One region of the Micromonospora sp. CNB394 genome, then DNA from elsewhere that is predicted to be linked to it. Evidence: riboswitches for the same ligand, from Rfam matches in the RefSeq annotation. Region 1 holds a riboswitch; the other holds the start of a gene.

Region 1 (4,183 bases):
CGGTGTTCCGCGCCCGGATCTCCCGCCAGCTCGCCACTGCTCCCGACCCTGAACTCACCGCGCTCTACGAAGAGCTGCTGGCGCCCGAGCCGGACGATACGCCGGGTCACCGGATCGAGACGGACGTCGTGCTACCGATGATCCTTCGCGTCGGCGGACGGGAGCTGCGGCTGTTCTCGACCATCACCACGTTCGGCACCCCGATGGACATCACGGTCGACGAGATCGCGATCGAGTCCTACTACCCGGCCGACGCGGAGAGCGCCGCCTACTTCACGACGTAGCGTCCTGTCAGCCGCTGGCGAGTCGGCTCCGGCGGCCGACGGGTGTCACGCCCGGCTCAGGCCGAGCGCCTCGTCCACCCGGTCCAGCACCGTCACGTCGTCGTGGCCGACGCCGCGCAGCAGGTCGATCGCGGTCGCCCGGATCTGCCCGACGATCATGGTGACCGGCAGCGGCGAGTCGGTCCGCAGCAGGCCCGCGGCGAGCCGCACCGCCTCCAGGGCCGCGGCGTCGGCCCGCTGCGCGTGCCGGTCGGCGTCGGCGCCGGTGAGGTCGCGGGCCATGGCCTCACCAGCCGACCGTACGGCGGAGGTCAGCGCGCCGATCGCGGCGGCCAGCTCCGGCGGTGTGGCGGTGTGCCGGCGGGTCAGGGTAACGCCGGCCCGGGCCAGCACCCGGATGTTGCGGGCGGCGTAGTCGAGCTGCCGCAACGTGGCCTCCACCTCGGCGAGCTTGCCCAGGTGCCGGCGGCGCAGTCCGAGCCGCAGCGTCTCGCCGGTGGCGAGCACCGCGGCCTGCATCTCGGCGACACAGTCGTCCACCTGCCGCGCCCGGTCCAGCGCGGCGCGGGCGGCGTCCTCGTCGCAGCCCCGCAGTGCCGCGTTGACCCGGTCGAGCAGGTCGGCCAGGTCGGTGTAGCTGCGCCGGGCCTGCGCCACCAGTGGCGCCAGCGGGTCGCGGGCGGCCATCAGCTGACTGGCGGCGAGCGCCACCACGCCGCCGATGAGCGCGTCGACGAAGCGGAACGGCATCAGCGTCCCGTTCGGCGCGGAGACCACCACCAGGTACATCGCCGAGACGGTGGCCTGCACGACCAGCGCACGACGGGCCCCGATCGCCACGAGCGTGGTGGTGGTCAGCAGCAGCACCAGCAGGACCGTCCCGGTGCCCGGGCCCAGCGCGTACACCAGCAGCTCCGCGACGAGCACCGCGGCTGCCACGGCGAGCAGGATCTCGACGGTCTGCCGCAGCCGCCGGCCGCGGGACTCGCCGAGCACCACGAGCGCGGCGGTCGGTGCGAAGAACGGGTCCGGATGACGGATCACCACCGCCGCCACGATCCACGCGACCACAGCGGCGGCGGTCAGCTCGACCACCGTCATCGCCTCGCCGCGCAACCGCGCGGCGGCGTCGCGTACCCAGGTCCGCACCGGTGGTACCCCTCTCGCCGGGCGGACCGGGACGGGCCGCCGATTGATCTTCCGCGAGGAGGGCCACTACCCCGGCCGTGACCTGCTCAATCGCCCGGGTGACGGACGCCGGCCGGGGCGACGATTCCGCCAGTTCGATCGGAAGGGCTGCCACGACCCTCTCCGACGGCGGCGGACGTGAGAACGCCGACTCCGACCACCCGTCACGGCGCGTGTCCGGCTCCTGGCGCATTGACATCGGAGCAGCGGCCACATAAGACTGTCGCGACAACTGAACCAACGCGCGTACGTGCGGGGGAAGACCGGTCGAAATCCGGCGCTGGCCCGCAACGGTAGGCCGTCCAGTGGACTCTGGGCGGCGAGCCCGAATACCCGTCGTACGCGTGCATCCGCTCCCCACCCGTCGTGGCCCACGGGTCGGAGTCCCTACCGACCCGGCGTTGCCGCGTCGGTAGGGCTTTCGACGACCGCCGGGCCGGAAAGGCGCTTCCGATGGTCGTCCGCCGAAGCCGGCACCGCCTGCTCGCGCTCCTCTGCGGCGTGCTCGCCGCCCTCACCCTCACCACACCAGCCGTCGCCGCACCCGAGCGCGCCGGAGTCACCCGCCCGGAGGCCGCCGCCGGCTGGCTCGCCCGGCAACTCGTCGACGGCGAACGCTTCGAGGTGGTCTTCGACGGTGTCGCCTACCCCGACCAGGGGCTGACCCTCGACGCCGTGTTCGCCTTCGCCGCGGCGGGCGCCGCCGACGACTACGGCGCCGACGCGCTGGCCTGGGTCACCCGGCCGGACGTCCGCGACGGCTACCTCGGCGACGGTGTCTCCGAGGCGTACGCGGGTGCGACAGCCAAGCTCGCGCTCGCCGTGCAGGTGCGCGGCGGCGACCCGGCCGACGTCGGCGGGGTGGACCTGATCGCCCGGCTGCGTTCGCTCCAGACGCCGGACGGCCGGTTCAGCGACCGCTCCGCGTACGGCGACTACAGCAACGCGTTCAGCCAGTCCTTCGCGATCCTCGCCTTGGACCGCACCGCGCTGGGTGCGCCTCCTGCGGCGGCTGCCTGGCTGGCCGGCACCCGGTGCCCGGACGGCGGCTACCCGCTGCTGCCCGCGCAGCCGGTCTGCTCGTCCGACGTGGACGCCACGGCGCTCGCGACGCAGGCGCTGCGCGCCGCGGGGCGTCCGGCCGACGCCGCCGCAGGGGTGCGCTGGCTGGTGTCCGTCCAGGGCGCCGACGGCGGCTTCACCAACGTCGCCGGCACGCCCAACGCCAACAGCACCGGCCTCGCCGCGCAGGCCCTGCGCGACGGCCACCGGCCGCTGGCCTGGGCGCGCGCCCGGGGTTTCCTCGCCGGTCTCCAGCTCGGCTGCGCCGCCGCACCGGCGGACCGGGGCGCGGTCGACTTCGACGGCGGCGGCTTCGACCCGGCCACCGCACCCCGGGCCACCGCGCAGGCCGTCCTCGGCCTCACCGGGACCGGGTACGCCCGCTTGTCGGCCACCGGCGCCGATTCCGGCGCACCGGCGCCTACCTGCCCGTGAACCCTCTCGCCGCTCACCCGATCACAGGAGGATCCGTGTTCCGTCCCCGTTCCACAGTCCGCAACTGGCTGGCCGGTCTGCTGGCCGCCGTCGTGGCGGGCGTCGCGCTGACCGCCGTCGAACCCACGCCCCGGGCGGCGCACGCCGCCGCCTGCGTCGGCACCTCGGGAGTCACAGTGGTCGTCGACTTCGCCGCGCTCGGCGGCGGTGTCCAGGTCGGCTGTGCCCCCGGTGACCCGGCCACGGGCCTGGCCGCGCTGCAGGCCGCCGGCTTCACCGTCACCGGTACCGCCCGCTGGGGTCTGGCCTTCGTCTGCCGGATCAACGGCAAGCCCACCGCCGCGACCGAGCCGTGCGTCAACACCCCGCCGGTCACCGCGTACTGGTCGTACTGGCACGCACCCAGCGGCGGCTCCTGGTCCTACAGCACCTCGGGAGCGACCAGCTACAACCCCGCGCCGGGCAGTGTCGAGGGCTGGTCCTTCGGGGCGGGCGCCCCGCCGGGTATCGCCGCACCCTGAGCCGCGGCAGCGGTGTGACAAGCGGCGCACCGGGTGCCGGTCTGCGCTCTGGCGTCGTCGCGCGCCCGAGCGGTACGGTGTCGGCACCCGGTGCACGCCGGGCACACAACTGCATACGTCCCGTGCGGGGGGAAGCCGGTGCGAAGCCGGCGCTGACCCGCAACCGTGAGCGAGAGTCCCCTTTTCGCGAGCCGGAATGCCCCGCCCGGGACGAGCGGCTTCCACTGTCGAGGTCTACACGGTGAAGTCCGGGCCACCGAGGTCCGGCCCACCCCGCCCACCGCAGCACGCGGAGCGGGGTGTCCGTTTCTCGGGGTGCTTTCCGGAGCTTTCACCGACCGCTCTGCGAAAGGCACCCCTGATGCCCCTGTCCCGGCGTCTCACCACCGGTCTCGGTACAGCCACGGTGGCGACCCTTGCCATGATCACCGGCGCTCCGCTGACAGTGGTCGCGGCACCCACCCCGGCCCACGTCACGGCCGCCCGCGACGCCGCGTCCTGGCTGGCCGGCGAGTTCACCGACGGCTCGCTGCCCGGCCCGTTCACCCCCGAGGACTGGGGGCTGACCGTCGACGGCCTGGTCGCACTGTCCGCCACCGGCGTCGACGCGCCCACCCGGACGGCGGCGACCGCGCAGGTCGCCAAGCACGTGCGCTCCTACAACAGCTACGACGACTGGGGATTCGAGGGCTT
Region 2 (4,183 bases), on a different contig from region 1:
CACAGGTCCGGGTGCAGGTCACCCTTGGCGGCCCGGGTCTGCGGGTACGCCGGATGCGGGCCGAACTGCTCGGCCAGTCCGGCGGAGGTCTCCAGCGCGGTCAGCAGGATCTCCTCCTGCACGCGCGTGGACAGCTCCTTGGCCTGCGCCGAGTCGAACGGCAGGCGCAGCGTGAAGAACGCGTCCTGCAGTCCCATCAGGCCGAGCCCGACCGGCCGCCAGCGCGGGTTCGACGCCGCCGCCTGCTCGGCCGGGTAGTAGTTGATGTCGATCACCCGATCGAGGAAGACCACCGCCGTGCGGACCGTCGCGCGCAGCCGCTCCCAGTCCACCCCGTCGGCGGTGACGTGGGCGCCGAGGTTGACCGACCCGAGGTTGCACACGGCGGTCTCGGCGTCGTCGTTGACCTCCAGGATCTCGGTGCACAGGTTGGACAGGTGGATGACGTTGCCCGGCTCACCGGTCTGGTTGGACAGCCGGTTCGACGTGTCCTTGAACGTCATCCAGCCGTTGCCGGTCTGCGCGAGCGTGCGCATCATCCGCCCGTACAGGTCCCGGGCCTGCACCGTGCGGACCGCCTTCTTCTCGGCGGCCCGGTACGCGGCGTCGAACGCCTCGCCGTACAGGTCGGGCAGCTCCGGGGCGTCCGACGGGTCAACCAGCGACCACTCGCCGTCGGCCTCGACCCGGCGCATGAACTCGTCCGGGATCCAGTTGGCCAGGTTGAGGTTGTGCGTACGCCGGGACTCCTCGCCGGTGTTGTCCCGCAGCTCCAGGAACTCCTCCACGTCCGGGTGCCACGGCTCCAGGTAGACGCAGGCCGCGCCCTTGCGCCGGCCGCCCTGGTTGACCGCGGCCACCCCGGCGTCGAGCGTCTTGAGGAACGGCACGATCCCGTTGGACCGGCCGTTCGTGCCCCGGATCAGCGCGCCCCGGCCGCGCACCCGCGACCAGGAGATGCCGATGCCGCCGGAGAACTTCGACAGCTTCGCCACCTGGTGGTACCGCTCGTAGATCGAGTCCAGCTCGTCGCGCGGCGAGTCGACCAGGAAGCACGACGACATCTGGGTGTGCCGGGTGCCGGAGTTGAACAGCGTGGGGGAGCTGGGCAGGTAGGCGAGGGTGGACATCAGCCGGTAGAAGCCGACCGCCTCGCCGGGGGTGCGGGACAGCCCGCAGGCCACCCGCAGCAGCCAGTACTGCGGCGTCTCCACCACCAGCCGGGACTCCGGGTGCCGCAGCAGGTAGCGGTCCGCCACCGTGCGCAGTCCGAAGTACTCGAACCGCAGGTCGCCGTCCGGGTCCACGGCGTCGTCGAGCTTGCGGGCGTGCCGGGCCACGAACGCCGCCGTCTCGTCGCCGATCAGCCCCAGCCCGTGCGCGTACGCGATCGACTGGCTGAAGCTCGCCACGCCCTGACCGCGGACCTCCTTGTCCACGTACGCGGCCAGCAGCCGCGCCGCCAGCTTCGAGTACTGCGGCTCCTCGCCGATCAGCTCCGCCGCGGTCTGGATCGACAACCGGTCCAGCTCGGCGGTGGTCGCCCCGTCGTAGAGCCCGCTTATCGTCTTGGTGGCCACCCGCAGCGGGTCCACCTCGTCCAGGTCGGCGACCCAGCGCTCCACCGCCCGGACGATCTTGTTGACGTCCACCGGCTCGGCGCCGCCGTCGCGCTTGCGTACCCGCATCGCCGGCCGGCGGACCTCGGACCCGCCGGTTCCGGACGGGGGACTCTCCTGTACGACCGTCATGACCTCTCCTCGCTGTCACCGTCCGGAGACGGCGGGAGACGCCAACGGGCGCGGCGCAACGGCCGTCCCGGCTGCTGGCGTCGGTCGTCCCGCGCGACCTCCGACCGCCGTACGCGGAGGCGCACGGCGCGCTGGCAGGTCTTCGGACTCGCGGGCCCGACCGGGGTCGCCGGCCGCCTACTGGCCGTCGCTTCCCAGGCCGTGGCCCAGTGCTGTTGACGGCTGTCGTTCCCACTCACCGCTGCGGGGCAGTCCCGGACTTCCACCGGGTTCCCTCTTGCCTCGGACGGACCAGTGAAGGCCCGGCCGAACCAGCTGCGAGAGCCACCATATATGGCGGTGAGGGCTTCCTTGCAACACCAGATGTCGTGTCGGCGTGTCGGATTGATCTCACCGTCCACTGTGCCTACCCCCGATGCCGCGGCTCGCCGCCGGGCGCGATACTCGGCGGTATGGGGAATACCGGACGCCGCTGGGCGTGGGTGGCGGTCCTGCTCGTCGGCGTCGGGCTCCACCTGCTGGTGCTGGAGACACTCGCCGGCACCGGGACCGTCACGTTCGTGCCGGCGCTGATCCTGCTCGGCGCGTCCGTCGCACCCGCCACGTTCCTGACCTTCGCCCAGGGGCGGCCGGCGCGCCGCCCGGTCCCCGGCTCCGTCGTCGGCGTCGCCGCGCTGCTCGGCGGCGTGATCGGCGTGGTCGCCGCCGGCTGGCTGGAGTACGGCACACTGCACCGCCTCGGCGTCCTGCCGATGGCGCTCGTCGGGCTGGCCGAGGAGACCGCCAAGCTGATCGTGCCGGCCGGCGTCCTGCTGCTGTGGCGGCGGCACCGGTCCCCGGCGCAGGGGCTGGTGATCGGCGTGGCCTCCGGCACCGGGTTCGCCGCGCTGGAGACCGTGGGCTACGCGTTCGCCGCGTTCGTCGGGTCGCAGGGCAGTCTCGGCGCGGTGGAGCAGACACTGCTGGTACGCGGTCTCACCGCGCCCGCCGCGCACCTGGCCTGGACCGGGCTGACCGCCGCCGCGCTGTTCACGTTCGCCGCCGCGCCCGGTGGCCGGAAGCTGGCGGCGTTCCTGCTCACCTTCGCCGCCACCGTCACGCTGCACACCTGCTGGGACACGTTCGGCACCCGGCCCGCGTACGTGTTCATCGGCGGCGTGTCGCTGGGCTGGGTGCTGCTGCGCCTGCACCTGGACCGCGAGCGGCCGGCCGTGTTCCGGGCGCCGGCGGAGCCGAACCGGGACACCCATCATGATCATCGCCAGTTCGCCGAGGTGGCGGGGTCGGAGCACCTCTGATGCCGCCACCTCGGCGTGATGGAGTCGGTGCGTCTCAGCCGGCGGCCAGCCGGACGCCGAGCGCCACGAAGGCGACCGCGCAGAGCCGGTCCACGCGCCGCGACCAGCGGCTGTCGCCCCACCGGCTGGCGAACCGCCCCGCGCCCACGCCGAGCACCAGGTCCACGGCGAGCTGCACCGCGACGAACAGCACGCCGAGCAGCACCAGCTGCGCCGCCACCGGGCCCGACTCGGGCCGCACGAACTGCGGCAGGAACGCCACACTGAACAGGATCATCTTCGGGTTGAGCAGGTTCGTCAGCAGCCCGCGGCGGAACGCCCGCCCGGCGCCGCCGTCCGGCCGGTCCGCACGCGCGCCGGGCCGGCCCGTGCCGCGCAGCGCCCGCAGCCCCAGCACGATCAGGTACGCCGCACCGGCCCACCGGATCGCGGTGAACAGCACCGGGGACGCGGCGATGACGGTGGCGAGCCCGGCGACCACGGCGGCGACGTGCACCGCCTCCCCGGCGGCGACCCCGAGCGCGGCCACCGCGCCCGCCCGCGGGCCGTACCGGGTGGCGTTCGCGAGCACGAACATCATGTCCGGTCCCGGTGTGAGCATGAGCACCACGATGGCGGCCAGGTAACCGGCGAGCGTGGCCGCGGAGAGCCCGAGCACCGCTCAGCCCTCCCCGGCGCCGTCGAGCAGCGCCCGGCGCAGCGCCAGCCGGTGCTCGCGCCGGATCTGCGCCTCCCGGTAGCGCCGCCGGTCGCCCTCGGTCTCGGTGCGCAGCGGCGGCACCGGCCGGGGCTGCCCCTCGTCGTCCACCGCCACCATCACCAGATGCGCGGTGGCCACGTCCACCGGCGGCACCGCGCGGTCCCACCGGTCCGCGCTGACCTTGACCGCCACCTCCATCGAGCTGCGGCCGGCCCAGGTGATCCGGGCGTCCACGTGCACCACGTCCCCGACGCGTACCGCCCGCAGGAACGCGGTCTCGTCGATGGCGGCGGTGACGGCCGGGCCGTCGGAGTGGCGGGCGGCGACCACCCCGGCGACCGAGTCGATCAGGTTGAGGATGCGCCCGCCGTGGACCGTGCCCATCAGGTTGGTGTGGTGCTGGTCCATGATCTGCGACAAAGTCAGGTGCGAGG

The links. A riboswitch is a leader RNA that binds a small molecule or an ion and turns the genes downstream of it on or off. The one in region 1 is predicted to bind cobalamin.
Region 2: it holds a riboswitch for cobalamin, as region 1 does, so the genes downstream of both, C569_RS0116310 (ribonucleoside-diphosphate reductase subunit alpha) here and C569_RS0113880 (prenyltransferase/squalene oxidase repeat-containing protein) in region 1, are expected to answer to the same signal.

What each region holds. Positions count from the first base shown of each region.
Region 1 covers NZ_KB895834.1:21,848-26,030, forward strand. Annotated here, with positions in the region: gene C569_RS0113870 (helix-turn-helix transcriptional regulator) at 1-284, shown strand, start outside; gene C569_RS0113875 (FUSC family protein) at 330-1,433, opposite strand; cobalamin riboswitch at 1,682-1,828, shown strand; gene C569_RS0113880 (prenyltransferase/squalene oxidase repeat-containing protein) at 1,926-2,969, shown strand; gene C569_RS0113885 (hypothetical protein) at 3,005-3,490, shown strand; cobalamin riboswitch at 3,573-3,714, shown strand; gene C569_RS0113890 (terpene cyclase/mutase family protein) at 3,852-4,183, shown strand, end outside.
Region 2 covers NZ_KB895837.1:81,752-85,934, forward strand. Annotated here, with positions in the region: gene C569_RS0116310 (ribonucleoside-diphosphate reductase subunit alpha) at 1-1,751, opposite strand, end outside; cobalamin riboswitch at 1,867-2,082, opposite strand; gene C569_RS0116315 (PrsW family intramembrane metalloprotease) at 2,204-3,049, shown strand; gene C569_RS0116320 (LysE family translocator) at 3,084-3,707, opposite strand; gene C569_RS0116325 (acyl-CoA thioesterase) at 3,711-4,183, opposite strand, start outside.